4 regions of the Sporosarcina sp. Y838 genome follow, and region 4 is predicted to be linked to each of the others. Evidence: riboswitches for the same ligand, from Rfam matches in the RefSeq annotation. Region 4 holds a riboswitch; each other region holds the start of a gene.
What was found. Region 4 has a riboswitch for thiamine pyrophosphate ahead of thiD (bifunctional hydroxymethylpyrimidine kinase/phosphomethylpyrimidine kinase). Riboswitches for the same ligand answer to the same signal wherever they lie in the genome.
Positions count from the first base shown of each region.

Region 1: it holds a riboswitch for thiamine pyrophosphate, as region 4 does, so the genes downstream of both, tenA (thiaminase II) here and thiD (bifunctional hydroxymethylpyrimidine kinase/phosphomethylpyrimidine kinase) in region 4, are expected to answer to the same signal.
Region 2: it holds a riboswitch for thiamine pyrophosphate, as region 4 does, so the genes downstream of both, thiT (energy-coupled thiamine transporter ThiT) here and thiD (bifunctional hydroxymethylpyrimidine kinase/phosphomethylpyrimidine kinase) in region 4, are expected to answer to the same signal.
Region 3: it holds a riboswitch for thiamine pyrophosphate, as region 4 does, so the genes downstream of both, AC1TO4_RS12300 (acetylornithine deacetylase) here and thiD (bifunctional hydroxymethylpyrimidine kinase/phosphomethylpyrimidine kinase) in region 4, are expected to answer to the same signal.

Region 1 is NZ_JBXCJD010000005.1:205,873-213,795, reverse strand. It holds gene AC1TO4_RS09310 (ABC transporter permease) at 1-32, opposite strand, end outside; gene AC1TO4_RS09305 (ABC transporter ATP-binding protein) at 29-778, opposite strand; gene tenA (thiaminase II) at 765-1,457, opposite strand; TPP riboswitch at 1,565-1,668, opposite strand; gene AC1TO4_RS09295 (exonuclease SbcCD subunit D) at 1,817-2,977, shown strand; gene AC1TO4_RS09290 (AAA family ATPase) at 2,974-6,051, shown strand; gene brnQ (branched-chain amino acid transport system II carrier protein) at 6,412-7,767, shown strand.
Region 2 is NZ_JBXCJD010000010.1:42,944-50,866, forward strand. It holds gene AC1TO4_RS13300 (DEAD/DEAH box helicase) at 1-537, shown strand, start outside; gene map (type I methionyl aminopeptidase) at 600-1,346, opposite strand; gene AC1TO4_RS13310 (hypothetical protein) at 1,453-1,569, opposite strand; gene AC1TO4_RS13315 (magnetosome magnetite crystal formation protein family) at 1,634-1,975, opposite strand; TPP riboswitch at 2,083-2,185, shown strand; gene thiT (energy-coupled thiamine transporter ThiT) at 2,269-2,826, shown strand; gene AC1TO4_RS13325 (tryptophan-rich sensory protein) at 2,865-3,596, opposite strand; gene AC1TO4_RS13330 (M3 family oligoendopeptidase) at 3,758-5,560, shown strand; gene AC1TO4_RS13335 (GNAT family N-acetyltransferase) at 5,568-6,113, shown strand; gene AC1TO4_RS13340 (beta-class carbonic anhydrase) at 6,224-6,796, opposite strand; gene AC1TO4_RS13345 (hypothetical protein) at 6,877-7,017, opposite strand; gene AC1TO4_RS13350 (aminopeptidase) at 7,126-7,923, opposite strand, start outside.
Region 3 is NZ_JBXCJD010000008.1:20,551-28,473, reverse strand. It holds gene AC1TO4_RS12300 (acetylornithine deacetylase) at 1-865, opposite strand, end outside; TPP riboswitch at 1,073-1,175, opposite strand; gene AC1TO4_RS12295 (hypothetical protein) at 1,279-1,539, opposite strand; gene AC1TO4_RS12290 (NADP-dependent oxidoreductase) at 1,805-2,833, shown strand; gene AC1TO4_RS12285 (PH domain-containing protein) at 2,959-3,336, opposite strand; gene AC1TO4_RS12280 (ferritin) at 3,605-4,114, shown strand; gene AC1TO4_RS12275 (DUF485 domain-containing protein) at 4,613-4,945, shown strand; gene AC1TO4_RS12270 (solute symporter family protein) at 4,961-6,511, shown strand; gene AC1TO4_RS12265 (CBS domain-containing protein) at 6,593-7,783, shown strand; gene AC1TO4_RS12260 (DUF294 nucleotidyltransferase-like domain-containing protein) at 7,716-7,923, shown strand, end outside.
Region 4 is NZ_JBXCJD010000004.1:141,315-149,237, reverse strand. It holds gene AC1TO4_RS07320 (histidine phosphatase family protein) at 293-868, shown strand; TPP riboswitch at 1,455-1,561, shown strand; gene thiD (bifunctional hydroxymethylpyrimidine kinase/phosphomethylpyrimidine kinase) at 1,641-2,471, shown strand; gene thiE (thiamine phosphate synthase) at 2,464-3,123, shown strand; gene AC1TO4_RS07305 (DUF3238 domain-containing protein) at 3,178-4,380, shown strand; gene AC1TO4_RS07300 (RNA-guided endonuclease InsQ/TnpB family protein) at 4,611-6,059, shown strand; partial or broken gene AC1TO4_RS07295 (nickel transporter) at 6,115-6,204, shown strand; gene AC1TO4_RS07290 (amino acid ABC transporter ATP-binding protein) at 6,201-6,929, shown strand; gene AC1TO4_RS07285 (alpha/beta hydrolase) at 7,035-7,652, shown strand; gene wrbA (NAD(P)H:quinone oxidoreductase) at 7,727-7,923, shown strand, end outside.

The DNA.
Region 1 (7,923 bases), on a different contig from region 4:
GCAATGATCAGAAGGGGGGTAATGTTTTTCATTGCATTACCTCCCTACGTAGCGTATTTAGCAATTGTTCCTTTAGCTCAAGCAAATCCGTTCGATGTAAATCACTTCTTGTTCTAGGCCTTTCAAGTGGAACTCTGATTTCTTCGAATGAAGTCACCGGCTCATTTCTTAACAGGAAAATACGGTCTGATAAAAATAGCGCTTCTTCAACGTCATGTGTAATGAATAACACAGTAGATTGATGTATCTTCCATTGATCAATTAGCCACTCTTGCATTGATAACTTAGTTATCGCATCTAATGCAGAAAAGGGTTCATCCAGCAGGAGAAGGGCATTTCCGGAAAGGACAGCGCGCAAAAAAGCGACTCGCTGTTTCATCCCGCCAGAAAGTTCTGTCGGATATTTTTTTTCTGTACCGCCAAGACCGAACTCCTTTAATAACGGTAATACCTGATTGCTTGCAGACTGCTGTTTCATCCCTTTTAGTTCAAGTGGGAGACATGCATTTTCTAAAATCGTGCGCCAAGGCAGAAGCAAATCCTGCTGCGGCATATAACCGACGCTACCAAGGCGGCGGTTGTTTTGAACCCCATCGAGTGAAATGGTGCCAGAAGTAGGTTCATCTAATCCTGTTACAAGTCGGAAGATGGTACTTTTACCGGAACCACTAACCCCGATTATTGAAATGAATTCACCGGGTAGTACATTAAATGATAGATTTTCCAGTATGTTGTTGCTTGAATGATAAGCGAATGATACATTGTCAAACGATAACATTGGAGTTTTCAACCTCGGGCCACATCTGTTTCGTATTGGCCATATCCCAAAACATATATTCATAGCGAGTTGTATTAAGGAAGATTTCTTCGAGCTTTAATAGTTCATGTTCAGGTTTTCCTTCTGCAGATTTATTCATCAAATCGATACACCAGATTGCGAGGTCGCCGAAATCTTCGGACGAATACATGCGTATCCAATCACCGTATAACGGATGTTCAGCTGCACCTGGAATCGCATTTAGCTCTTTACCTATTTCCCAGTAACTCCACGCGCATGGAAGAAGTGCAGCCATAACTTCGGCGACAGTACCGTTTTGGCTGACATGTAACATGTAGTGCGTATAGGCAAGCACGATAGGAGAGGGCTTTGCATTTTCTAGTTCATGTTCAGAAATACCGAACCGGAGCGCATAACTACGATGTAGTGCCATTTCTGTATTCAGTGTGCCATCAAGTAGCGTAGCGAACTTGCCCATTGTTTCCAAGTCGTCGGCTTTTACAGCACCAATTGCAAAAACTTTTGCATAATCAATCAAATATAAATAATCTTGTACCATGTAGAATCTAAATTTATCGGGGTCTAGGGTACCATTGCCAATCCCTTGAACGAACGGATGGCTGTGATTCTGTCTCCAAATTGGTGTTATTTTTTCCAGTAAGCGGTCAGTAAACTTCATCTCTCCAACACTCCCTAAAATTGATAGCCAACCAAAAAAACCACTCCTTGAAAAAGAAGTGGGTTGTAGACTGTCAATTGTATCTGCAAAAACAGACTGGCAGAAATATTGTGTCAGCACCTCTTCCTTACGCTGGTATTAACCAGTTCAAGTTATAAGGGTCAAGACACATGCCTCTCTCAGCTCTGTTAGAGCACCCCTAGCGGTGGATCTTATGAAATTGGATTCATCTCTAATATAAGCATAGAAAAATTGGGAGGTCAACCTTAATTTTGGAATTGAAAAAAGGAATGCATGTTTCATTTTTCTCGGTTTGTCCTGTAAAGTAGTAGAAAAGATCATTGAAAGGGGAAATGACAGTGAAGTTTTTCCATACTGCAGACTGGCATTTAGGTAAGCTTGTTCAAGGCATTTACATGACAGACGGACAACGGTATGTTCTTGACCAATTTATAGAGGCAATCATAGAGGAGAAGCCCGATGCGGTCGTCATCGCAGGGGATTTGTATGACCGGGCAGTACCGCCAACAGAAGCCATTGCGTTGCTCGATGAAGTGCTCGAACGAATCACCATAGAACTAGGGACGCCGGTCCTCGCTATTAGCGGTAACCATGATAGTCCTGGGCGTCTCCATTTTGGCAGCGGATTGATGCGAGCAAACGGTTATCATATAGCCGGTCAACTGACGAAAGTTATTGAGCCGGTCGTTTTGACGGATGAATTCGGCGAAGTCCATTTTCACCTGGTTCCATTTGCAGATCCTTCCGTCGTGAAACATATACATGGAGATGAAACGATTGCGAATCATAATGACGCGATGAAAAAAGTGATAGAAGGGATTCGCTCCCAGATGTCAAATAGTGCGCGACACGTTTTTGTTGGACATGCGTTTGTAACACCTCATGGAGAAAGCGAAGACAACACAAGTGATTCGGAACGGCCACTCGCGATTGGCGGTGCGGAATACGTATCGGCACATCTTTTTGAACCGTTCCATTACACGGCACTTGGTCATTTGCATCAGGCGCATTATGTATTGAATGAGTCAGTCCGTTTTGCAGGTTCGCCGATGAAATATTCGATTTCAGAAGAACATCATAAAAAAGGTTTTTTCATTGTCGATATGGACGCTGATGGACACACCATTATTGAAAAACGTGAGTTGAAACCGGAACATGATATGCGGACGGTCGAAGGTACGATGGAAGATATCTTATTGCATCCTATAAGTGAGGATTATGTTTTCGTGAAATTGCTGGATGAAACGCCGGTTTTATTTCCAATGGAAAAAGTTCGTTCGGTCTATCCGAATGCGATGCATGTTGAGCGTAAAATGGTCAAGCTGACTGCGAATAGAGTGGACGAACAACAGAGGACGGAACATGGTAAACACGATGATTTAACATTATTTAAAGCATTTTACGAAGAAATGAAAGGCGAGGCGGCAGATGCGGAAACGGAAGAATTGTTTGCGCAAGTTCTCCATGAAGTTATGCAGAAGGAGGGGACGGGACTTTGAGACCTATTCAATTGACGATGACAGCGTTCGGTCCGTATAAAGGGACGGAAACAGTCGATTTTAGGGAATTGAAAGACAATCGGCTATTCGTCATTTCAGGTGCGACCGGGGCTGGGAAAACGACGATATTCGATGGAATTTGTTTTGCATTGTACGGCCAGGCGAGTGGAGAAGACCGGACGGATATCCGGGCGATGCGAAGCGACTTTGCTGACGATACAGTCCAGACAGCCGTCGAGCTGACATTTGAGATACATAACAAGAAGTACCGTATCATGCGTCAAATCCCTTATCTGAAAAAAGGAAACAAGTCCGAAACGGCTGCGCGCAGCGAGTTTTATGAACTTACGGTAAACGGGGAAGTACCGCTGGTCGATAGGCAAATCGTTTCTGAAATCAACAAAAAGGCGGAAGAACTGATTGGTTTCACACAGGCGCAATTCAGTCAGATTGTTATGTTGCCTCAAGGAGAGTTCCGGAAATTTCTGACATCTGATACAGAAAACAAAGAAACAATTATGCGTAAAATATTCAAGACGGATCAGTACCGTGAAATTGTGGAGCAGTTGAAAGGGCAGAAAGACGGTGCACAGGCGACGCTTACCAAAGAAATGCAATTAAGCGAAGGGCATATTGGTCAAATAACATCCTTACTGCCGGAACGGGAATCCTCAGTTTTTACTGTCTTGGCAAATGAATATTATAACGTGAACCAAGTCGTACTAGGATTGGAAGAGGAACTCACATTTTATCAAGAAAATACAGTTATCGTTAAAAAAAGCTATGATGACGCATATTTGAAGCATACAAAAATGCAAGAAATGTATCACGCTGCGAAAAGCATGAATGAACGCTTCGTTGAACTGCAGCAAAAAGAGTCGAATTTAAATGGGTTAATAGAACAATTGCCAATTATGGAGCGTAAAGAGCACCAGATAGTCAATGCGGAACGGGCTGTTTCCATTGGTGAAATCGAGATGCAGTTTCTCTCATTGAAAGCGGAAGCTGTAACCAAATCAAATGAATTTAAGATAGCCAAGCAAGCAGTGCAGGTTGCAGCAGAAAAGATGGAAGATGCTAAACACCAATTTCATGTTGAAGAAGGAAGAAAAGTGCAACGTGAAAAACTGGCTGAAAACTTGACTCGATTAAATGACTATCTTCCGGCAGTTGCAAGTTTAGCGGCTAAAGAAGAGGCTTTAGATGTACTGAAAAAAGAAAACATTCGTTTAGAAAAAGAGCTCGCTGCATTGGTTGGGAAAACAGAAGAAGAAAATGTTAAGCTTGACAGTTTGAAACTAGAAATCGATAACTTTGAAAAAAGGCTTGTTATGTATGATGAACGTATTGATCAACTAAATGAAGTGAATGAAAAATGTAAAGTGCTGGATGAATTCATCGCCATGCAAAATCGGGTGAATGTATTGGAAAAAGAAAAGAGCGTCCAAGAAACGAATTATAAGACGTGTAAATCGGAATATGATGCAGTGGAACAACTGTGGTTGGATAACCAGGCAGCGATGTTGGCAGAGTCACTTATAGACGGGGAATCGTGCCCGGTGTGTGGAAGCGAACATCATCCCGTCAAATCGCATAAAACAATTGAAGTGGTCGTATCAAGGGAACAGCTTGAGTCGGAAAAAGCTCGGTTAACAGAAGTCGAGGGGCAATTCCGAAATACGACAATCACCTATCAAAATGCAGTCGAACAGAGAAATGGCATAGAATTGGAAATGAAACGGCTTACAATAGAAGTAGATGAAAATAATCTGCATGAGTCCAGAGTAAATTTAGAAAGAGAAGTAGCTGTTCTTCGTAATGAAAGGAAACTACTGGTTGAACTAAAAGAGAAAGCAAAAAAGCAAGAAATAATTGCCACGCGATTCGTGACAACTAAATCTGAGATGGCACTTACATTGTTTCAACAGCAATCTTCTTACAATACTCAATTAGCCGTTTTGCAATCGACAGTACAGACAATCCCGGAAGACGTCCGCATCCATTCTCTTTTACAGCAGCGAATTCTCGAAACAGAAAAGAGTAAATCGGAGTTGGACCGTGCTTGGGAAACGGTGCAGAAAGTACGTGAAGAAGCAATACAACAACTGACAACGGCAAAATCCTCTGAAATTCATGCAGTAAAATCTTTAGAGGAAATAGAAGAGAAGAGAAACCATGCCGAAAATAGATTCAAAGAAGTATTACAGAAATCGGCGTTTCCGACTGAACAGGCTTATCGTGAGTCAAAAATGACTGAAGCAGACCGTAATTCATTGAAGGAACAAGTTGTGGAGTTTAAACAGCGGCTTCATACTTTGCGCGAAACTGTAGCTGAGTTACGATTGATGCTCGAAGGAAAAGAAATGACGGATCTAGCTACCCTGGAAATAAAAGTGACTGAATTAAAAAATGGTTATGAATCAGCCCTTACTGATTACAATGCATCATCGGAATATGAAAAGATTGCATTTGGTTTGAAAGCGAAACTTGTGGAATCGTCTGCAAAAGTGATTGAACTTGAGCGGATATACGGAAAAATTACTGACCTTTACGATGTTGTTAGAGGACAGAACGGATTGAAGCTATCATTCGAACGCTATATTCAAATTGAATACTTGGAACGAATCATTCAATCTGCGAATGAACGGTTGAAAGAAATGTCGAATGGCCAATTTGCCTTAATCAGAAGTGATAGGCAGGAAGTGAGAGGCAGGCAAAGTGGGCTAGGTCTTGACGTTTACGATGCTTATACAGGGCAAACGCGGGATGTGAAGACACTGTCAGGCGGTGAAAAGTTCAATGCATCTCTCTGCTTGGCATTAGGTATGGCGGATGTCATTCAAAGCTTCCAAGGATCGGTTTCAATCGATACGATGTTCATTGATGAAGGATTCGGTTCACTTGATGAAGAGTCACTGAACAAAGCGATTGATACGCTAATTGACCTGCAAAAGTCAGGGCGCATGATTGGTGTCATTTCTCACGTTGAAGAACTGAAAGCGGCATTCCCTGCGATTCTTGAAGTGAAAAAGTCGAAAGAAGGGCATAGTCAAGCAGAGTTTTTGATTAAGTAACCCATTGAGTAGCTTAGGTGAAGTTAACTTTCTACGGAATCAGGATTGTAATTAATGCTTCGGACGAAATCGTTATTTGTCAGGGCGTTGCGCATTTTCGAGATTGCTACATGAGTTAATTTAGATCTCGGACTAAAGTTGAATAAGGGTTCCAGAAAAGGGTAGACTGATGACGTTCTTAAGGATAAAAGGGAATATTTAGAGTTGTAAAAAGATACCTGTTGCTGTTATGAGCTACAACAGGTATCTTTAATTAACTTAAAGTGATATATTGCATTTAGGAAGAAATAAGCGTATTATTATTTTAGCAATATATTGCATACATAAAATGGACGCTAACATCGAGGGGGAACTAGAATTATGCAAAAGCAGTTATCATTTTCATCGTATCTTGCCATCGGCTTGATGCTATTCGCACTATTTTTCGGAGCAGGGAACCTTATTTTCCCAGCACAGCTTGGACAATACGCTGGAACGAACATGTGGCCGGCTGTAATCGGGTTTTTGATTACTGGCGTTGGGCTTCCATTTCTCGGTATCCTAGCGATGGGCTTCTCAGGAAGCCAAAATCTACAACAACTAGCAAGTCGGATTCATCCAGTTTATGCAATTATTTTCACATCACTTCTCTATTTAACAATTGGTCCGCTCTTCGCAGCTCCACGTACTGGTGCAGTTGCATTTGATATCGGAATCGCTCCATTTATTAGCGAGGATTATATTCAGATTGGTTCAATCATCTTTACTTTGTTATTCTTCGGTCTAACATTATGGTTATCATTAAATCCCGCGAAAATTGTTGATCGGGTTGGTAAAATCCTTTCACCAGCACTCATCGTTCTGCTGATGGCTTTGTTGGCCATGGTTATTATAAAACCAATGGGTGTAATTCAGCCCCCGCAAGGCGATTATACAAGTGGCGCATTAGTAAAGGGAGTAATGGAAGGCTATAACACTATGGACGCACTCGCTTCACTCGTCTTCGGAATCATCGTCATTAACGCAATCCGTGCGATGGGTGTGACAAGTAAGCGTGATATTTTACTAGCTACAGCCAAAACAGGAGCGATTGCGACAGCGTTTCTTGGTCTTATCTATGTAGGGATTGCTTACTTAGGGGCGACAAGCACGGAATTATTTGGTCTGCTAGACACAGGTGGCCCAGTCTTGAGTGGCGCATCTTCTCATTACTTAGGGACATTTGGATTAGTTATGCTCGCTGTTGTAATCATTCTCGCATGTTTGACCACGAGTATCGGATTGATCACAGCATGTGGTGAATATTTCAATACAATTCTACCGAAAATCAGCTACAAAGCATTCGTAATTTTCTTCTCAACATTCTGTTTTGTTATTGCGAATTTTGGATTGGCAAATATCATTACTTATTCAATTCCAGTTTTGATGTTTTTGTATCCGCTCGCGGTTGTATTAATGATCCTTACGTTCTTATCACCATTATTCAACCATTCACGTATGGTTTATGTATCAGCTACGGTCGTAGCATTTATGATTAGTGTAATTGATGGATTCAAAACACTTTGTACTTCACTGGAAATAGATTATTTTGGTTGGTTAGCGCCAATTGTATCATTTTATGAACAAGTGCTTCCTTTCTATAGTCAAGGACTTGGCTGGTTACTACCGGTTTTCATAGTCATATTAATAACTGGAATAATTGCACGCATACAGAAAAAAACGATAACAGAAGCATAATAAAAAGTCGGTCCTCATTGAGGGCCGGCTTTTTACATGGTTCTTTGTCAAATGACGTTGGCGAAGAATAGTAGCCAACCATAATTTGGTTATTGTAGGGCTATCCAAGAAGTCAGTAAAGCTGATTTTTTAGGATAGTCCTTTTTCATATAGGCC
Region 2 (7,923 bases), on a different contig from region 4:
GAAGAAATGCCGAAGTCAGGTACCGTCGTTCATTCATTTGTGAAGACAGATGCACGGGACAAAACAGATGTATTGCGTGGGATTTCTTATTTGAAGGGAATTCGTGCTCTTGCATTTATTAACAATGTGGATCAGCTTCGCATGAAAGAAATGAAGCTCAAGTATAACGAAGCACCAATAGCAGTCCTTCATTCAGAAATGACGAAATTTGAAAGACAGCAAACATTGGAAAGTTTCCGTAAAGGTGAATTACAGATTTTAATAGCAACTGATTTGGCTGCACGAGGACTGGATATCGATGGCTTAACGCACGTTATCCATGTAGACGTGCCACATACAGTTGAACAGTACTTGCACCGCTCGGGTAGAACAGGACGTGCAGGTGGTGATGGAGAAGTATTGACGCTATTATCATATGCTGAAGAACGCGATTACCGAAAACTGACAAAAGGTATTAAAACGGTTCAAAAAGTATGGTATAAAGGCCATCTTGCAGAAGGCAATTCGAAAACAATTGGACTTCCCAAAAAGAAATGAAAAAAGGCTGTCCCCGTCAACCCAGCTACATTGGATTGACGGGGAACAGCCCTTTTTTGTTATTAGAGTTGTGTCAGTATAATTGGTTCACCTTTTGTAACGATAATCGTATGCTCGATTTGTGCAACGAGCGACTTGTCAGGTGTGATGAAGGTCCATCCGTCCCCAGACTCGATGATATGCTCTGCTTTTTCAGAGATAAAGGGCTCGACCGCTAGAACCATGCCTTCTTTCAGAAGTGTCTTATCCCAAGCGTCGTAATAGTTGAGCACATGGGATGGTTCTTCGTGCAATGCTTTACCAATGCCATGACCAGTCAAGTTCTTGATGACTTTCAAGCCATGTTCTTTTGCTTCGCGTTCAACCGCTTTTCCAATTTGGTTTAAACTGGAACCGGCTTTGACCTTCGTCATTGCACGCTCAAATGCACTTTTAGCTACATCACATAATTGCTGTTTCTTTTCATCAGGCGTACCGACGACAAAAGAAATACCAGTATCAGCGAAGTATCCATTATATGAACCGGAGACATCGATGTTAACGAGATCTCCATCTTCTATAATGCGGGAACCTGGCATGCCATGCGCAACTTCACTGTTGACGCTAATGCATGTATTTCCAGGGAAGTCATATTCTGCAATCGGTCCTGAAATTGCGCCTTTCTCTTTGAAGAGACGTCCGCCTATGTCATCAATTTCTTTTGTTGTTTTACCGGGGATTGTCGCTTCTTTCATCACGTCTCTGATTTCGGCTACAATTTTGCCGATTTTTTTTAAAGCTTCAATTTCCTCTACCGTTTTTGCAATCATTATTTCCAAGTCCTTTCTACCGTGCATTCTTTTCTATATCATACTATATCATAATAAACAGAACAAAAAAGTCTACAAACCATAAAAATGTTTGTAGACCATCTTATTATCTTCTTGGTTTTAATGTACCTGATGTTTTTTTATTTGACATGGCTTTTTTCACAACCGGGTAGATAATGGGCGCCCATTTCATAGCGGTTTTTAAAAGTTTTCCAATTTTCATAAATAATCACTCCTAGTGAAAGCATATATTTATCATTTTCCCGAAATAGAGGTTTAGTAAACATTCATCTCAATACCTTAACACCTTGAAAAACATTCCATACTAGAATGGCCATAAGCAGTAGTCCATAGATAAGCATGAATAAGAATGGCGTAAGTTGCCAAAATCCGAAGTTTGTGCTCGGCATTCCATTGATACTTTCCGTAAAGGAAAACATTGAAAAAGAAAATATGACAATTGTAGCAATAAGGAGGATGACAGGAACAAGGTGTGAAACTAAAGAACGTTTTGCATGGGATTTCACTTCTCGATCATCTGTAACAAAATAAACAATGATGGGAAGAAGCAAAGGGGAGAAGAAGACACTAAAATAGCATAGAGCAGCTAATAGTTTACTGTTTGTCATGTAGATTCCTCCGTTCAACTTTTACTATATAGGAAAATCACTATGTTTGTTAATCATCTTGCTTATAGGATTACCCTCCTATACAATGAAATAGACATTTGAATAACTTTAACCACAAGGGGTGCCTGTTTTGGCTGAGATTGGACATGAAGTTCTGACCCTTAGAACCTGTAAGATTATTCTTGCGTAGGAATGTGGATGGAAACTGACATATTTGATGTCCCATTCTATCCGGGATGTCTTTTTTTTATGCCCACATCCTACGCTACAACTAGGTAGGAGGAGAATTTGAGATGGATAGGAAAAGACTTCAATTATTACTTGAGGTTGCTATTTTAGGAGCAATTTCTTTTGTTCTAGATAAAATCGGATTTTCAATGCCTCAAGGCGGATCGGTTACGTTGTCAATGCTACCGGTAGTTGTTATGGCATTCCGTTGGGGAATTGCAGGGGGTATGCTTACAGGTTTTGTAAGTGGACTGCTGCAGTTGGTAACAGGGGGCTATGTATTAAACCCTGTTCAAGCGGCGCTCGATTATTTCGTGGCTTATGCCGTTGTGGGTCTGGCAGGCGTAACACTAGCTTGGCTGTTAAGTAGTAAAACGAAAGGTAAGAAAGGTTCAGTGGTTGCCGCAATCGTCATTGGGACAATCATAGGGGGGCTTCTCCGATACCTGATTCACTTCATCGGTGGCATTGTGTTCTTTGCTTCCTATGCGCCTGAAGGACAGCCTGTCTGGTTATATTCTCTTGTTTATAACGCTTCCTATATGATCCCTGCAATTATATTGACGGCAATCGTTGCATCCATATTATTTACTACAGCACCCAGGCTACTTGAGCCTAAATAAGAAACCGCCGTCCTTCCTTATGGAAGAATGGCGGTTTCTTATTTGGTTGCAAGCGATTTTCTATTGATGACCATGAAGCCGATAATGGTGGCTGCAAGAAACAGAGCTGCGGTAGTAACAAATAACTCATTTATACCATTTTTTACAGCGATACCGATAAATACCCAAACAAAGACGAGAGCTAGAGAAATATCTGCATAATGGTATAGGTAATGAAGAGCAATTGCAGTAGCAATGGTCAAGTAAATGACGGTCCATAATGGGGTACTTAATCCCAATCCACTCCACTCATGCAAAGTGAGGACATAACTGATATTTGTAATTGCTGCGACAAAAGTCCATCCAAGATAGACTGCAATTGGAACCCTACCGAAAAAGGAATTATCTTTTTTGGAGTAGGTAAAATAAATGGACAATAGCGCTAACAGAAGTCCTAATATGATAACAATCGTCCATTCAAAATAACCGAAATGCCAAAGTAGAATCCAAGCGACATTAAAAAGACAGCTGATTACAAAAAAAACTGCTCTACGGTTGAACAATGCGTGTTCAACGTTTGCCTTATTCCGTATGAAGCCATATAACCAGAAAGCCATTAGCATATATATAACTGCCCATATTGAAAAGACATAATCAGCTGGTGTAAATAATACCGGTAAACTATTTGAGATTTCACCAGTTGTTTTTCCATTGATAGGTAATATATTTGCAGTTGCGTTGACAACAATAACTGCAATGAGTGAAAGTACCATGAGTAGTATTCTAAACATATTTAAATCCCCCTACTGAATAGTATACAGAGGAAAGCTGGACCCTGCGAAGGAAAGTATGAACCTTCCGTCACAATTGCATAATTTCGCATACCGAAGATTCATGTTATAATTAGATGGTGTTTTTAGAAGATTTAGAATGAAGTGAAGGGGGAATTAATATGGCGCTTAAAAAATATTCGGAAGTCTGGGATCTTGACGTTTTCTTCAAAGGTGGAAGTGAATCAAACGAATTGCGGACACACTTAGATGGTGTAAAGGAGAAAATCAGTTCGTTAGAAGAAACAGCTTCAAAATTTCCAGTTCCCCAGTCTGCAACCGATTCACAAGCCGTTGCAAATCTTATTGAATCACTGGTTGACGCAGCACTTAATATGTCGCAGGCAGGCGCTGTCATTGGCTGTTTTCTCGCGGCTGACACGACTGATAAAAAAGCATTGCAACTGCAAGGGGAAACGGCTTCACTAGGGGCACGCTTCTCAACAGTCTGGCTTATCATTCAACAAACACTTGCTAAAGCTGATGAAGATACATGGAATGGGCTTATGGTATCAGATGAATTAAAAGAATTTGCATTCGTACTGAATGAATGGCGCAAAGAAGTGGAATTGAAATTGTCCGAAGAAGAAGAAAGTATTATCACTTCTTTGAGTGTAGATGGTTATCATGGGTGGGGACAATTGTACGATATGTTGGTCGGTGATATTAAGATAAAAATTGAACTTGACGGAGAAGAAAAAGAACTTTCTGTAGGGCAGGCGAATAATCTAAGTTCACATGCAGATGCATCCATACGAAAACATTCATTTGAAGCATTGGAAGAAGCATGGCAAGGAAAAGAAGACTTTTTTGCATCTGCCTTAAATCATATCGCAGGATTTAGACTGGAAGTATACAAGAAACGCGGCTGGGATTCCGTATTGAAAGAACCCTTGCTCCGCAATCGAATGAGTGAAAAGACGCTCGATGCAATGTGGGGAGCAATTGGCGAAAATAAAGCGCCTTTCGTGGAATACTTGAACGCCAAAGCGAGAATGCTAGGTACTGATAAGATGAACTGGTATGACATGGATGCACCGGTTACAACATCTACAAAGAAGATGACCTATCAGGAAGGAGCAGAATTCATATTAAAACACTTTGGTGAATTCGGTCCAGAACTTGAATCATTCTCACGAATTGCGTTTGAAGAGAGTTGGATAGAGGCGGAAGACCGACCAAATAAACGACCGGGTGGATTCTGTACAGGTATGCCGATGTCAGAGCAATCACGTATCTTTATGACTTATAGTGGAACAATGTCGAATGTTGCGACGCTTGCACATGAACTTGGTCATGCATTCCATTCTTATGCGTTGCGTCCTGTTCATTGGATGAATCGACAGTATGCAATGGGAGTGGCCGAAACGGCTTCAACATTTGCGGAAATGATTGTTGCGGATGCTGCAGTTAAAGCGGCTGAAACAAAAGATGAAAAGATCGCTTTGTTAGAAGATAAAATTCAGCGAAGCGTTGCATTCTTTATGAATATCCATTCTAGATTCCTCTTTGAAACAAGGTTCTATGAAGAACGGAGAAATGGAAATGTTCCTGCCGCAAGGTTGAATGAGTTAATGGCAGAAGCGCAGAAAGAAGCTTATGGAGATGCCCTTGATACGGTACACCCACATTTCTGGGCCTCGAAACTCCATTTCTATATTACAGGAGTACAGTTCTACAATTTTCCGTATACGTTTGGTTATTTGTTCTCCTTGAGCATTTATGCAAAAGCTCTGGAAGTTGGAGAAGGATTTGAACAAAAATATATAGCGCTTTTACAGGATACTGCAATTATGAGTGTTGAAGATCTTGCGATGAAACATCTTGGAGAAGATATTTCAAAACAAGCGTTTTGGGAAAAAGGTGTAACATTGTGTATTAAAGATGTTGAGGAGTTCTTGGAACTTACTTCGGTAAAAGGGTGAATATGAATTGATTTTGCTTGAAGGGCAAACCTGTTACTTACGGATATTGACTGAAGATGATGCTTTTATATTTACAGAGTTACTTAGCGCTAATAGAGAATACTGGTCCATTTTTGAACCGCGGCACGAAAGTAGTTATTTTACTGTTGCTGTTCAAAGGGATAAAATCAGAGAGGCGATTTATCAGATGAGGGACCGCAGAGAATACAACTTCGGCATCTTTAATTCGACAACGAGTCAACTGATTGGACATATCTCGCTTTATGGTATTAAAAGACTTCCTTTCTCCAGTGGTTTTGTTGGATATTCAATTGATGAATATTCAACAGGCAGAGGGATAGGCACAGAGGCTGTTCGACTAGTCACTGCTTTTGCTATCGAAAAAGTTGCATTGCATCGGGTCGAAGCATATGTATCGCCGCGCAATAGCGGATCGATAAAAGTGCTAGAGAGGTCCGGATACTATCAGGAAGGTTTACTGCGTAAACTTCTTTACATCAATGGTGTCTGGGAAGATCATTATATCTACGCAATAATTGAAAATGATTTTTGAAAGGGAAAGACCGCTTTGCGGAAACTTACTTCTAAAATAAGAAGCCGATTCCTGTGAAATAGGAATCGGCTTTTGTCTATTTCCCGGGAAATAGGTCGAAATTATTATTATTATTCCGCGTTGAATTTATAACCATCTATAATGATGTCAAGTTTCCCAGTGTCAGGATGGACAACAAGTCCATGTATGGCAACTTTTTTATCCATAAGGGGGTGGTTCCGAACAGCATCGACACTTATCTTAACACTTTCGGTCACATCTCCAAAACCGTGTAGCCACTCTTCCATATCAACGCCAGAGTATCTAAGGGTGTTAAATATGTTTTTATCAATACCACGGTCTACCATTTTCTCTATGAGATTAGTTGTATCGACTGCACTCATTCCGCAATCATGATGGCCAACAATGTAAACCTCATCCGCCTGCAAATTATAAACGGCTACAAGGAGGCTCCTCATAATACCGCCGAAAGGGTGGGTGACAACTGCTCCGGCGCTTTTGATAACTTTGGCATCGCCATTTTTTAAATTCATTGCTTTAGGCAGCAATTCAGTTAATCTTGTATCCATGCATGTTAATATTACAATTCGTTTGTCGGGGAATTTAGTTGTTGCGTATTGTTCGTATTGCTTTTCATTAACAAACGTTTCATTGAAGTCAAGTATTTCCGATAGAATTGTCATTGTATTCTCCCTTTTCTATTAGGTTTTATTTAGTATAGATGAAAATATGTAAAAAGAAAAGAGTTGCCGACTGGCAACTCTTAGAACTTCGTTTCTGGTTTTGGATCAATTGTTGTAGAATCAGCGGATATCATAGACGTAGAAAGATAGTGCATTGTAAACAAGCATGCTATAGCCATGACAATTGCAAAACCGATAACTGTAGTGAACATTAAGCCCATATATATGACCCCTCTCTAAATTGATAATTTGATACTTTCTTTAGTATACAGTAAAAACCCATTTAAATTAAGAGGTTCATTAAATGTTTTTAGTAATTGTGACGTTTTTTAGAAAGCCCAGTTGCCTTTACGGAACACAGCTTCACTTGTTCCGTCATCAAAAATCCCATCTATATCCATCTCGTTGGAACCAATCATGAAGTCGACATGAGTAATACTTTGGTTTAAACCATTTTTTTCAAGATCTTCACGCGACATCGTTTTACCTCCCTCGATACAAAATGCATATGCACTGCCAAGAGCAAAGTGATTAGATGCATTTTCGTCGAACAGTGTATTATAGAAGAGTAGACCTGATTGCGAAATCGGTGATGCATGAGGGACGAGTGCCACCTCACCTAGATGTTTCGCGCCTTCATCGGTATCGATCAAGCGTTGCAATACGTCTTCACCTTGCTCAGCTGAAACAGCTGTTACACGTCCGTCTTTAAATGTTATTTTGAAGTTATCGATAATGTTTCCACCGTAGCTTAATGGCTTTGTGCTAGATACATAACCATTAACTCCTGTTTTTAAAGGAACAGTGAATACTTCTTCTGTTGGCATATTCGCCATGAAAGAATGGCCTTTTTCATTGACACTACCAGCTCCGCACCACAAGTGCCCTTCAGGTAATTCAACTAACAAGTCCGTGCCGGAAGATTTGTAATGGAGTTTTCGGAAACGCTTACCATTCAGATAGTCAACTCTGGCATGTAAGTTAGTATCGTGGGTAATCCACTCTTGTATCGGATCTTCCTTGTCTGTACGTACTGCTTTAAAAATGGCTGTCCATAATGCTGGAACCTGCTCTTCTTCAGAAAGTTCGGGGAATACTTTTGAGGCCCATGCTTTTGAAGGAGCGGC
Region 3 (7,923 bases), on a different contig from region 4:
GATAGGTTTCATTCGGATAAAAGTGAACGGTGATCCAAAGCCGGCATTCATCCGCTACAAAAGCCGCGTGTCTTCCGCCTTCTATAACTGCAGGATTGATGGTGTTGCTACCAGGTGCAAAACCTGGATATTGTTTTGTCACGGCCCAGTGACGCTCTAAATCTTGTAGCCCGGCAATTACTTTCATCATCTTCTCAATCGCACTGGCCCCATTAATGTTTCCGCCCGCATGAAGCATACTCATCCTCATTGCATCATGGTAAACTTCCTCACTTTTAATCGTTATCCAGCCGGTTATTACACCGCCCTGGCCATGAATTTGGCGATTGCTACTATCGACGACGAGTGCAAAGTCTGCTGTATAGCCTTTTTCCATACACGAAAGTGTTCCAGCTTCTCCTGCTTCCTCCCCAATGACAGTCTGAATCTGCAAATCACCTTTCAGTTCCACACCTAGTTCGTTTAATAATTTTACGGCTAGTAAAGTCGCTGCCACTGCACCTTTCATATCGGAAGTTCCTCGTCCATATGCATTTCCATCTTTAGTTGTCAGTTTAAAGACAGGCACAGTCCATTCTGTTTCATCCCTAACTTCCGCAACATCAATATGACCATTAATGAGTAAGCTGTTAAACAGAGCTCCATCTGTCCCTTTTTTTATGCCTACCACGTTTGGATCACCAGGGAACACATCCCAACTGGCTGTATCGAATTTTTCTAGTTTTAAAAACTCTTGAATATACTGCTGCACCCCGGCTGTATTTCTTGCGGGAGGGCTGATTGTCGGAAAACTAACTAGATCTGCAAGTAATTGCAATAACTCCTCTTGACGTTCATCAACCAAGTTGCTAATACTATTTTCCATTTCAATCATCCATTCTTTATTTAATGTTTAGTAAAGTAAATCCATACTTGATAGATTGCAATATTGAATTCGGTGCATTAACAGAGCGAATGCGCCGAAGCGTGTATGATGGGAAATCCCTAGTTCATTGAATTTGCGATGGAACAGAAAACAGCCGCCTTCCATAATCGGAAAGCGGCTGTTTTCTACGTAGTTACATTCATTTGATGTAGAGTCCAGTTGCTTCCCTACGCTAGCATAAACTAGATCAGGTTCGAAGGGTTTACATGCATCATGTGTCTCAGCCAAATTGGCTCCCCTAGCAGACTTCTATTCAATTCGTGTTTTCTTTATGATTAAGCCAAGAACGAGGTTCATAATGCATCCTTTCGTTCTTCCTCTTCAGGAAGATATTGCGTTAATCCAATATTACGCTATCCGTTCTTTATTTTCGTTGTGTATCCTAACTGTTCATTAGATAAAAACGATGCTTTGGAAGCAATCTCCACAAGTTGCATAACTTCATTTTTCGCCCAATGGCTATTTGGAATATCCGTAAATTTTGCGGCAGTCGTGACTTCTACTTGTTTAACAGCTTGAACTTCCGCCTCGTTAGTTGCTAATACAACAGTAGCTGACGTTGGTAAAGCCACTATTAAGGTCAAAGCCAAAAAAAGTATGTGCTTTTTCTTCATGTTTATTTAAAGTCCTCCACTAGTTCATATTAATAACATAATAGTTATAGTTAACTATAATTACAACACTTTTGGATACTATTTTGGGATTCCTCCACAGGTGTCTGCTGAGATTATGACACCGGTGCCAACACCATAGCAATTCGGAAAAATAGCAAATCAATGAAGATGAGACACCAGTCTATAATCATTGACCTTGGTTACTCCTGAGTGTTAGGGTTTGCTATTGCCAACTCATTCGGCAAACTACAAAGGAGGAATTGCAATGACACAATTGATACAACAGGAAATTCATCTAGCAAATCGGCCCAATGGAATGCCTACCAAAGAAGACTTTACCTTTGTAAAAAGTTCAGTTCCCTCACCAAAAGTGAATGAAATTTTAGTACGGACACTTTATTTGTCTGTAGATCCATACATGCGTGGAAGAATGCGAGATGCCAAGTCATATATAGCTCCATTTGAATTGAATAAGGTCATTTCTGGGGGTGTCGTGGGTGAGGTGATTGAATCCAAGTCGGACGCCTTCAAACAAGGTGATGTAATTACTGGAAATCTCAGCTGGGCTGAATATACCGTAGCCACTGAAAATGAAATTCGCAAAATAGACCCTAAGTTGGCACCTATTTCAACACATTTAGGTATTCTCGGTTTGACAGGTTTAACTGCATATTTTGGATTGCTTGATATCGGAAAACCTCAAGAAGGTGAAACAGTCGTCGTTTCTGGTGCTGCCGGGGCCGTTGGTTCAGCAGTTGGACAAATCGCGAAAATCAAAGGGGCAAAAGTAGTAGGTATTGCTGGTTCAGATGAAAAGATTGACTACTTATTGAATGTACTCGGCTTTGATGCAGCTGTGAATTATAAGAAAGAAAGTTTTTGGACAGACCTTAAAAATGCCGTTCCTGACGGAGTAGATGTCTATTTCGATAATGTCGGCGGGGACGTTTCAGACGCTGTTTTTACTATGCTAAATCGAAATGCCCGTATTCCTTTATGCGGATCAATCTCTTCCTACAACGCAGAAGGAAAAGATGCTGGACCACGTATTCAATCGGCTATGATTAAGACGAGCGCTATGATGCAAGGCTTCACCCTAGGCGATTTTGCTACTGATTTTGAAAGAGGATTTACTGACTTAGCTAAATGGCTACTGCAAGGTAAACTGAAATATGAAGAAACAATTGTAGAAGGATTTGAAAATACACCAGAGGCATTCCTTGGTTTATTTAAAGGAACGAATCTAGGTAAGCAACTTGTAAAAGTGGCTGATCCTAAATACGCGAAACTTTAATAGTTCATCTGAAATTGCCTGACCTGCAACACTTATATGCTATAAAAAAACTCCTCAAGCAACTACATGAGGAGTTTTTTTATCAAGCACAAAATCAGGAACTAGTCACCTTAAATTGACCTAGTTCATTTCAAAACATATTCTGCTAGCACGCTTTGTACTTTATAAACATTCAAGGATTTATTAAATTTCTTTTGAATTGGTGCAGAACTTCCCGATAGCCAGATTTTCAGTTCCGCTTCGAGATCAAACGTTCCTGCAGTTTCAATTGAGAAATGTACAACACTTTTATATGGAATAGAATGATATTCACTTTTCTTTCCTGTGACGCCCTGTTTGTCCACAAGAATTAGACGCTTATCCGTAAATATCAACAGATCTCTAATTAATTTATATGCATGCTCAACTTTTTCAGTTGGTGTAAGTAAATCCTTCATTTCCTTCTCTACTTTGCTAACATCAATTTCAGATGCATTCCCCATTATTCCATCAAAAATACTCATTTTTATTCCTCCTGTTTATCCTTAATCAGTTTAAGTCCGCATTTAATTTGTTCGTACACCTTCCCTCCTCCATTCCCGGGGGGTGCCGTGCACTCGCTTTTATTCTCAATTATACATTGCCCAAAGATTCAACAATAAGTTAGTCTTTCCTCCACCAAAATTCCTCATACAACAAAATTCCGTTTTTTCAATCAAAATACGTGATTGAAAGGATAGATTAGGCTATGCTATAGGAAGGTATTTCCTAACATTAAAAGGAGTGATGGATATGATCAGTCAACGACTAGCAGAAGCACTCAATCAGCAAATGAACAATGAATTCGACGCTGCACAATCTTATATGGCAATGGCTGCTTATTGTGAACACACTAATTATAGTGGCTTTGCCAATTATTATCTTCAACAAGCCGAAGAAGAACGTTTTCACGGTATGAAGATTTACAACTATATGAATGACCGCGGGTTACATGCAAAATTCTCCGCAACGTCTGAGCCAAAAATTGAATTTGAATCAGTATTAGATACTTTCGAATCAGGTTTACAACAAGAAAAAGGAGTTACAAAGAACTTTTATGAATTAACGGACCTAGCTTGGGAAGAAAAAGAACATGCTACGATTTCATTTTTGAGATGGTTCTTGGACGAGCAAGTTGAAGAGGAAGCAGCCTTCGATACACATATCGAGTACCTGAAACGCATCGGAGAAGATAAAAACGCATTGTATATTTATGAAAAAGAACTTGGGCAACGTAAATTCACTGCAGAAACTGGAGAATAAGTTAGTCCTTTTTTAAAAATACCCATCATCTTCCTTGACGAAGATAATGGGTATTTTTTTTAGATTTTCTTGATAAGCCTACGTTTCTTAACCCTCACCGTTCTCCTATCAATATGTTGAAAGGTTACATAGTAGTCCTTTGACTCTCTGTATTTTACCTTCGCTAAGATTTTCTAGGCTAGCAACCAAATAGAAAGCAAATTCCAGGTCGATCGGATTCATTATTCCAACAATTATATCGACAAATTTCTCTTCATTCGGTAAGTTTTCATTTTTTTAATCGCATAGATGCATCAGAAAATTCATTATTTAGAAAAAATAACTTGTACGTTGACAGAATATTTGGTAATGTGGACTTAGCTTCCTGTTAAATTATTCACATTTTACTAGTTTAACAACAATTTTTACATAATTTGAAAACGCTCTCATGTAAAAGGAGGTTACATTTCCAATGGCCAACAAGTTTTAAATACTTTTTTAAAAAAAGGGGATGAAATCGTGAGTAAAAGTTCAAAAGATAACCCAGCGAGTGTGAAGTTGGATTATGAAAAAATCATCAATACACCTGAATTCAAAAATTTAGTAAAACGAAAAAGAATATTTTCTACACCGTATATTATTTTCTTTTTTATTGCCTATTTTACACTGCCTCTTCTTACAGGATATACAAACATTCTTGAGAATCGTGCCATTGGTTGGATGACTTGGACATGGGTGTACTCACTAAGCATGTTCATCATGGTATGGGTATTTACATCAATCTACATGAATAAAGCGAAAAGTTTCGACTTGGACGTTGAAGATATTATAAAGAAAAATGTTGTGAAATAAAGGGGGTACTTACAAGTGGATGATATTATATCAATCGCAATATTCGTTGCAGTAATTGGGCTTACACTGGGGATTACATACTGGGCGGCCAAACAAACTACAACTGCAAGTGATTTTTACACGGCTGGGGGATCATTAACCGGTTGGCAAAACGGAATGGCGATTGCTGGAGACTACCTGTCTGCTGCATCATTCCTAGGAATTGCAGGAGCAATCTCTTTAAATGGATTTGATGGTTTTTACTATAGTATTGGTTGGTTGACAGCTTATCTAGTAGTTTTGTTTCTAATTGCAGAGCCACTGCGTAATCTAGGGAAGTTTACTATGGCAGATATGATTGGTGCACGTTTTGGGGCAAGAAAAGTTCGTGGCGCCGCAGCATTAAATACAATTACGATTGTTTTATTTTATATGCTGGCTCAGCTTGTAGGTGCTGGTGCCCTGATAAAATTACTTCTAGGAATCGACTATTGGATTGCAGTTCTAATCGTTGGTGTAATGATGACAATCTATGTCCTATTCGGCGGTATGACTGCAACAAGTTGGGTTCAAATTATTAAAGCCATTTTACTTATGATAGGTACCATTGTTATTTCGTTCCTTGTCCTATTAAAATTCAACTTCAACTTTATCGGTATGTTTGACGCCATGAGAACAGCTACGCCACATGGTGAAGCCTTCTTACATTCCGGGATAATCTATAAAGACCCGATTGGTCTAATATCCGTCCTAATAGCACTGGTTTTAGGTACGGCTGGTTTGCCCCATATCTTAATGCGCTTCTTTACAGTAAAAGACGCGAAAACAGCTCGTTCTTCTGTAATTTATGCGGTTTGGATAATAGGTATATTCTATGTTCTAACAATTTTCCTCGGTTTCGGTGCAGCTAAGTTTGTTGGCGTAGATGCAATCATTGCCGAAAATGCTGCCGGAAACATGGCCGCACCAATGTTAGCGGGTGTGTTGGGGGGATCAGCACTTGAGTCATTCGTTGCAGCGGTTGCCTTCGCGACGATTCTAGCAGTTGTTGCCGGTCTTGTATTGTCAGGCGCTTCAGCGATTGCACATGATATTTACGGAGAAATTATTAAAAAAGGTAAAGTTACAGAGAAACAACAAGTTAGAGCCGCAAGATACGCAGCAATTGCTGTTTCTGTTTTCTCTATTCTTTTAGCGCTTGGTGCGGAAAAATTGAATGTCGCGTTCCTTGTTTCACTCGCATTCTGTATTGCCGCCTCTGCAAACGTTCCGACAATTCTATTCACCATCTATTGGAAAAGGTTTAATACGACAGGTGCAGTTGCTTCCATGTTAACCGGTTTGATTGTTGCACTTGTTCTGGTTGCAGTAAGTCCAAGTGTTATTAACCCTGTTGAAGGAGCCGCGTTCTTTGTTGGACAACCACTCTTCCCTTATGCGAACCCTGCAATTATTTCTGTTCCAGCAGGATTCTTAGCAGCAATTATTGGTACGCTCGTTTCATCTAAAAAACACGAAGCTGATGAAGTTTCTTATGCTGAAGTGAAGTTCAGAGCGGAAACAGGTTATAGAGAACTTGAGCGTTAATCAAGTAATAAAAAAAGTCCTCCCTCTCTATTTTTAATTAGATGAGGGAGATTTTTCTATCAAAAGACGAAGGTGATGACAATGAATGATAAGCAGCGAACAAAAGTAATCTATGAGTTAGTACATGAGCAGCTATTATTTAAAGGATTATCCGACACGGCATTTAGCGAACTAATGTCTGAATGCAAACTCACCTATTACCAAAAGGCTGGAAAGACGGACTACTTCAGAACCCCCCACGAAGGATTATTCCTTATCATAAAAGGTTCTGCAGAAATATTCATAATTGGTGATGATGAGACATCCTATGCTATTGAAGAAGTTCAGGAAGGTGAGATAATCGGTTTTTCAAACATCGCTTATTACCTAGGCGAGTCAAGTCGACCACTCGATTGGCATCATCTTGAAATGGTAGTACTGGAAGATTCCTATTGCTTACAGGTTCCTATTTCTGTCGTGAAGAAGAGAATAGATGATACTGACGTCCGTGATGCTATTTTGAAAAGTATGTCTATACGACTGGCAAATGTCTATGCTTCCTTAGGTGAGCAAATGAAGTTGTCAGATGAGTGGGGAGAAAGCGAGCCATACGTACGTCGTGTTGAGGACTTTATGAATTCTCCTGCCATTACTATTACTGAAGATACGGCATTAAGACAAATAGCGCGTAGCATGATTGATAACTCAATCAGTTCGATTCTAGTAGTTGATCAAAAAGAGCAATTAACAGGAATCATAACAGAAAAAGACCTAGTACAAAGAGTCCTTGCTCAAGGTTATAATAGTGAACTGAAAGCCATAGATATAATGACGAAAAAACCTCATACGATTTCCCGTCATGATTACTATTACGAGGTCCTGTCGGCATTCTATAAGTACGGAGTAAAGCACTTACCTGTCGTCGAAGATAATCGACTGGTTGGCGTTGTTACACTGTCAAATTTGATTACAAAACGGGATCGTGGATCGATGGGTATCTTAAAAACGATTGAGGCTTCTTCTATAGATAGTTTACCTGCAATAAAAAATGCAATTTACGATGTGCTATCGAGTTTAATTAACGATGAAATTTCTACCATCCACTTGATGGAGATAATTACAAAGTTATATGACCGACTCGCACGACATTGTGTGAAACTCGCTGTGCGGTGGTTGGAGGTACAAGGTAGAAGGCACTCCACCCGTTCCTTATGCGTGGTATCAGATGGGCAGTGGGGCCAGAGGAGAACAATTCATGTTGACAGATCAAGATCATTTCCTTGTTTATGCTAATCCAGATGAGAAAGACAAACAACAAGTAGATAATTATTTTTTACAGCTTGGAGATGCGATAGTTTGGCATATGGAGAATGCCGGTTTTTCCAGATGTGATGGAAAAATGATGTCTAGTGAGTCACTATGGCGCGGTTCCA
Region 4 (7,923 bases):
AATATAGTATCTCCAACTTAATTTAAATTGAAAGTCCTTCTATGATGTAAATGAATTGTATAGTCACCTAAAGCTAGAATCCAAAATAATTAATTGGAAAGTGGTTCCAATAAAGTTATATAAGAGGTGCTATCTTGAATTCAAGGTAAGTTAAACTTAAGCCCTTTAATCTTATTTGTCTACATTTCTGCTTTGCTAGATAAATGAGTCGTTTTGTGATTGTGTGATACCTAGAATGTTTCCTTTTCAGACTACGAGGGAAAATAGATTAGTATGTAAGGAGGAATCAGTAATGGGGAAAACGATATATGTTGTGCGCCATTGCTCGGCCGAAGGGCAGGAACCGGAGGCGGATTTGACTGCAGAAGGCATATTACAGGCGGGGCAGCTTGCGGATTTCTTCGATGAAATTGAAGTGGATCGGATTATTACGAGCCCATTTAAGCGTGCGCGTGAAACAGCCAAGCCTCTAATGGAAAAGAAAGGTTTGTACGTAGAGGTGGATAGCAGACTGAAGGAGAGGGTGTTGAGTTCGACTGCGTTTAGGGATTGGTTGATAAAACTCGAGGATACCTTTTTGGACCTTCATCTAAAATATGATAATGGGGAATCTTCAAGAGAGGCCATGTCGCGGATATGCGATGTAATTGATGAACTAGGTGAGGATTCAAAAACGGTGCTCGTAACGCACGGGAATTTGATGGCATTGTTGTTAAGATGCCATGATGAACACTTTGGTTTTGAAAAGTGGCAAGCACTAACCAATCCAGATGTCTACGTCGTTCACATTAATGACGAAGCCACAACCTTGGAACGACTTTGGAGTAACAAAAGCGGAGGTCGCCTGCAAGACGCGACGAGCACATGACAAGACTGCGAAGCGGCGCACTATGCCGCACAGCGGGCTTGACATGTGACCTCGAGCGTCTGGCGACCGGAGACTGGAGTAACAAAAGCGGAGGTCGCCTGCAAGACGCGACAAGCACATGACAAGACTGCGAAGCGGCGCACTATGCCGCACAGTGGGCTTGACATGTGACCTCGAGCGTCTGGCGACCGGAGACTGGATGAAACAAAAGCGGAGGTCGCCTGCAAGACGCGACAAGCACACGACAAGCCTGAGAAGCGGTGCATTATGTCCTGTCCAGCAATGAAAAAAACAGGCCGATGGAGTCTTGGCCTGTTTGGTAGTTTGTTATGTTAACCCACTGTAAGACTAGTAACAATGACTAGTGCGATAATAACGAGTGCCCCCAAAAAACTGAACCACATGGATCGGTCGGGATTATTCGGTCTGCTGTCTGCTTTATGCATACAAATGCGCCTTCTTTCGATATTGTATTTTTAATTATACGCCTCCTGGTCTATTAAAGAAGTAAACACGCTCCGAAATAATATACTTATCAGTCTTCTTAGGTCAGGTATGGTACACTAAATACAAAGCTAAATAGTTCAACAACCACTGGGGGAGCCTTTTTTAAGGCTGAGACGTGCATGGATGCGCGGACCCTTGGAACCTGATCCGGATTATACCGGCGTAGGAAAGTGGGTACGCCTTTTAGCACCATTTAAATGGCCAGCCGCTTCCTAACGTCATCGGAAAGCGGCTTTTTAATATATATAAAAGGATGGCGAATTGAATGGTACAAGTGGCATTGACAATTGCGGGATCGGATAGTGGTGGCGGTGCGGGTATTCAAGCGGACTTGAAGACGTTTCAGGAATTGGGTGTTTTCGGTACGTCAGCACTGACAGCAGTTACCGCGCAAAACACTTTTGGCGTTTCGGCGATTCAACCAATTGAATTGAACATCATTGAAGCGCAAATAAAGGCGGTAATGGAAGACTTCGAAGTCACAGCCATTAAGACGGGAATGTTATTTTCTTCAGAAATAATTCATACAGTGGCAGATGCTCTTCGTTTGAATAGAATTCCGCTGGTTATCGACCCAGTGATGATTGCAAAAGGCGGTGCTTCATTATTAAAAGATGAAGCGGTTATTGCGTTAAAAACCGTTCTGGTACCGCTTGCGGCCATTGTAACGCCAAATATCCCGGAAGCGGAAGTAATTGCGGGAATGGAGATAAAGTCTGATGCGGATATGGATGAAGCGGCGAAACGTATATTGGCTTTGGGTGCTCGTGCAGTCCTCATTAAAGGGGGGCACCGTCAAGAAGCGTTATTCGCTGAAGATTTGTTTATGGGAGCGGATGGAGAACGATTTTCAGTTCGCTCGCCTTGGGTAGATACGAAAGATACGCACGGAACGGGGTGCACCTATTCTGCCGCACTGACAGCTTTTCTCGCAAATGGGGAACCCGCTGCGAAGGCGGTGGTTTCTGCAAAATGTTTCATCCACGCGGCTATTGAAGATGGACTAGGAATTGGTGGAGGTCACGGCCCTACGAATCACTGGGCGTATGGGCGACGTGAAAAAAAGGTACTTGAAGGGGTTGTAGTGAATGGATAAGCGGACTGTAAATCTCTATTTCATCATGGGAACTATGAATTTGGCAGGACTCGACCCACTGTTCGTATTGGAAGAGGCGCTAAAAGGTGGTATCACATGTTTTCAGTTACGTGAAAAGGGGCATGGTGCTTTACGGGGTGAAAAACTGAAGTCTTTTGCTATCTCGTGTAAGCAATTGTGCGGACAATATAATGTGCCGTTCATCGTCAATGATGATTTGGATCTGGCAATTGAGATAGAGGCGGATGGTGTCCATCTTGGACAGGAAGACGGAGATATTATTGCGGTGCGCAAGAGGGTCGGCGAAGGCATGCTCATCGGTGTTTCTACCCATAATGTGGAGGAGGCGCTAGCCGCATCTGATGCGGGGGCAAATTACATTGGCCTTGGTCCTGTTTATGAAACGACGTCGAAAAGTGATGCGCAACCTACCATTGGGGTTGAAATGGTAAGTGAAGTAGCAGCTCTTTTGCCCGGGTTACCTATCGTTGGTATTGGCGGTATTACAGAACGTAAGGCGGGTGCAGTTATTAAGGCAGGAGCGTCCGGTGTAGCGGTGATTTCTGCAATTTCGGGAGAAGAAAATCCTGCGGAAGCGGCAAGTCGAATGAAAGGGGCAGTGCTTCTTTCATTAACTGGCATCGAAATGTGATGTTTAACTAGGCGTAAAATACACCACACTTCTGAATAGGACGGAGGCGTGTTTATGAAAAAGAAAGCATTTGAGATACAATCCGTGTTGCATAAGCCAGATTTGATTTATTTCACATGGAATGATGTAGGTGGGACCTATAATGTCTATAAAGACGGATGCCATTTATATGAAGGAACCGTGCCTGAATTCAGCGACGGTGATTTCAAACATGGCAAACTATATAATTATTCCATTGAACGTGTCGAAGATGGAAATGTTGTCGACGTTATTGTATTGCAAACGCCTGCTTTTGCTGAAGAGAAGGAACTAGAAAATCCACTCCAATTCCTTATTATGACAACCATCGTTGCAAAAACACAAATTGCGCTGTCTTGGGAAAGAATTAAAGATGTAGACGAATATGACGTTTACCGAAATGGAACATACATGGCGACGGTAAATGGAAATCGCTACATCGAACGGGACTTTTCGTTGGATGAAGTTTATGTATATTCCATCGAGTCCAAGCGACCACTCGTGAAATCGGAAGAACGGTTTAATGTCTTTCAGTCCGTTGTTTCCTCTACTTTCGGGTTAGTGAATCCGAAGTCGTCGAAGGAAGAAGCGGCGGTTGAAAGGTTTTCGGTAGTAAAAGTAATAGGCGAGGCGAACAAGCTGCTACTCCCCGTCCAAGATCGAGTGCAGTTACCAAACGCGGATAAGTGGCATTTTAGATATACGACTTTTCTGGAAGACGAATGGGTGATGAATCCAAACCTGTTATCACGGAATAGGTATTTCAAGGGGGATGACAGAGGGTTTGACCCAAATGGGGAAAGCTATCGTACCCGTGTGGACATCGACCTCGAGTACAATCTCAAGGACTCTCCGCTAACGTTCACGAGGGATGTGGGTCCTTCGGTTGCTTATTCTGTTTTGAAGCGCTTTCGAGAACAGGAAACAGCGTCAAGCGAAGGGATTTCATTGGAGCGTACAGACCACAAGAAAGGCGAGTCCGGATTCCATCTTACCCATGCTGTAGGCAATCCTTTAACGACAGCTCCTGATATCGATTATGAAGTACGTGCCGTTATGCGGCGGGATGGTATGTATGACTTGTGTGGCTATCACGATCAGGCACCCAATCATGAAATCTATATGATTCGCGGTGAAGGAGAAACGTGGGAACCGATTCATCAGGCTGAGAGTAAAGGTCTTGCTTGGATGTCGGGTGTAACAGCATGGCAATACTGGCGAATATCTAATTTTGAATAGTAAACACTGAACTCTTTTCACTTGTGAAGACAGGAAGAGTTCAGTGTTTATTTTTAATTTTGTACAGAAAGGGAAGGTACAAGCAAGTGCTACGTTTATGATTAAGCCAAGAACACCCGTGACTTCAGTCGTGGGATGAATTGGCTTTCTTTTTTGTTCTAAAGTGACATCACTAGACGAATGCGTGTTCTATTTGGTAGAATATTCTTAAGAAGGGCAGGTGACGAACTATGGAGCCGAATAAAGAATATCGAACTTATCAAATCAATATTAAAAATGGCCATAAAATGTATTCTTATTTCGATGAACTTTGTGTAAATAGTAATAACCTATATAACACGACAAACTTCTTTATCAGGCAAGTTTATACAACTTTAAAGAATGAAGGTGTATTGCAACCTTTACAACAAGAAGTAATAAAAATAATTCTTGATAACATCAATAAAATGAATGCCAATCAACAAAAAGCTTATCTAAAAAAAGTAGAAAAAGAACAAATGAAACCAAGAGACGAACAAAAAGAGATAAAGGTAAATCTATTTGAGTTACCTTCAAAAGAAAAATCCTTCTTAGGTTACAATTTTCTTGATTGTCTATTTAAAACAATTAAACAAAAAGACTATTATTCATTGCCAGGTCAGATAAATCAACAAGTTCTTAGAAATGTTGTACAAAATTGGGCTAGTTTTTTCGTAAGTTTGAAAGACTTCAAAAAGAATCCAGGAAAATATACAGGAAGACCTTCTATTCCTGGTTACCTACCTAAAGGAAGCAGGAAAGAATCAACTCTTTCGAATCAGATTTGCAAAATTAAAGACGGTAAATTCCTGAGCTTTCCAAAAACCAAAAGAAAAATAAATATCGGTAAGTTAGCAAATTTCAACGGTAAGTTTCAACAAGTGAGAATCATACCCAAGCACCATTGTTTTACTGTTGAATTAGTGTTTTTAATCGAGACGAAAAAACAATTATCCGCCAAAATGGAACGATGCATGAGTATCGACTTAGGTCTTGATAACATTGCAGCGCTAGTGTTTAATTCAGAGCACGTCCCAGTCCTTTTTAAAGGCGGTAAAGTAAAATCCATCAATCAGTGGTACAACAAAATGCGTGCTTATTACTACGCTGCTCTTCGTAACGGACAAAAACCAAAAGAAGGAAACTTCCATTCCAAAAAATTAGTGAAATTAGATTCCGCAAGACACAGACAAATCAAAGACTTTTTCCATAAAGTTAGTTTCAAAATCGTGAAAATAGCCGTGGAAAGAAACATTGATGCAATTGTTATTGGCAAGAATGTGGGTTGGAAACAAAAAATAGAAATAGGGAAAAGAAATAATCAAAACTTTGTCCAAGTGCCACACTCATTGCTAATAGAATTAATTATTTACAAAGCGAATGCCGAGGGTATTTCAGTAATTGTAACTGAAGAAAGCTACACATCACAGGCAAGTTTTGTAGATGAAGACATTATTCCGACCTACAAATCAGGGAATAATACATATCACATTTTCAGTGGAAAACGATTAAAACGCGGTATTTACCGTACGAAAAGTGAAACATTAATAAATGCAGATGTGAATGGTGCAGCGAACATCTTAAGAAAAGTAGTGCCGAAAGCATTCGCCAACGGTATAGCGGCTGTGTGTTCCCAGCCTCAAGTGGTCAATGTGCGATAGCACCAACCCTGAAACCCGTGACTTCAGTCGTGGGAGGTTCATGCACTTTGAAATCTGGCTGACAGTTGGTATCATATACTTCATCATCATCTATCTGTTGTCGCTGCTTGCCAGCTTCTTCGAAAGGAGGTTTGTACTTAGATGACTATTATCCAAGTAACAAACTTAAAGAAATCATTCGGTGACCTTGAAGTACTGAAAGATATCAATGTTGAGATAAAGGAACGTGAAGTGGTCTGTGTTATCGGTCCTTCTGGTTCCGGAAAAAGTACATTTTTACGCTGTTTGAATCGTCTGGAAGACATCACTGCGGGTCGTGTTGTCATTGATGGATTAGATATCACAGATTCGAAGCAAGATATCAATAAAATTCGTGAAAACGTCGGTATGGTATTCCAGCAATTTAACTTGTTCCCTCATATGACAACGCTTCAAAATATCATGCTTGCCCCCATGAAACTGGGTAAAGGTGATAAGAAATCGATTGAAAAGAAAGCATTAGAGTTATTGGCGAAAGTTGGTCTGTCCGATAAGGCGCAGACGTATCCAGGCGAGCTTTCAGGTGGTCAAAAGCAACGTGTGGCAATTGCTAGGGCGCTTGCAATGGATCCCAAAATCATGCTGTTCGATGAACCAACGTCTGCGCTCGATCCTGAAGTGGTTGGCGACGTACTCGCAGTTATGAGACAACTTGCTTTGGAAGGTATGACGATGATTGTTGTAACGCATGAGATGGGCTTTGCGCGTGAAGTAGGAGATCGTGTCATTTTCATGGACGGCGGTTATATCGTAGAAGAAAATATACCTGAAGAAATTTTCGGAAACCCTCAAGAAGTAAGGACGCAAGCATTTTTGAGTAAGGTACTGTAAGAATTCAGCTGAATAGAAAACAAGTGGACGGGAAAGCTTAATAGGCTTTCCTGTTTTTTTATTCTTGAAAATCAGCGGTGTACATGGTGGAAGGAGTGGTGGATTTTGAAGCATATCTATAAACCTGGGGAAGATTCATCTAAACCAGTCCTGCTTTTGTTGCACGGCACGGGAGGTACGGAACAGAATTTACTCGGACTTGCAGAGTCGATCGACCCGAATGCAGGGGTACTTGGCGTTCGAGGGAATGTCCTTGAAAACGGCATGCCCCGTTTCTTCCGTAGGTTAGCAGAAGGTGTATTTGATGAGCAAGATTTAATCTACCGTACGAATGAATTGCATGATTTTATTGACAAAGCTGCAAAGGAAAATGGTTTTGATAGGTTAAATGTCATCGCGGTTGGTTATTCGAATGGAGCAAACATCGCAGCAAGCCTGCTGTTCCATTATGCCGATTCTTTGAGAGGTGCAATTCTTCACCACCCGATGGTTCCGAGACGGGGCATTAATTTGCCTGACTTAACTGGCATTCCGGTATTCATCACCGCTGGAAAAAACGATCCGATTTGTCCTGCAAAGGAATCAGAAGAACTGGATGAACTGTTGGCGGGAGCGGGTGCAGCGACGGAAGTCCATTGGGAGATGAACGACCATTCGCTGACGCACACAGAAGTGGATGCAGCGGTGGAATGGTATAAAAGAGCTTTTATGCAAATGAAATGAGGCTTTTGAAATGGGTTTTTTAGACAGGTTATTCGAAAAAGCCAATTACAACAACGACAGAGGAGACGGTAACTATGACGAAAACGGCAATCGTATATTATAGCATGGGTGGTACGAACTACCAATTGGCGCAATGGGCAGCAGAAGCAGCAAAAGAAGCAGGATCTGAAGTGAAAGTGATAAAAGCTCCGGAGACAGCGCCACAAGCCGTAATCGATTCAAATCCTGGGTGGAAAGCGCATGTTGAAGCGACAAAAGATGTTCCAGTTGC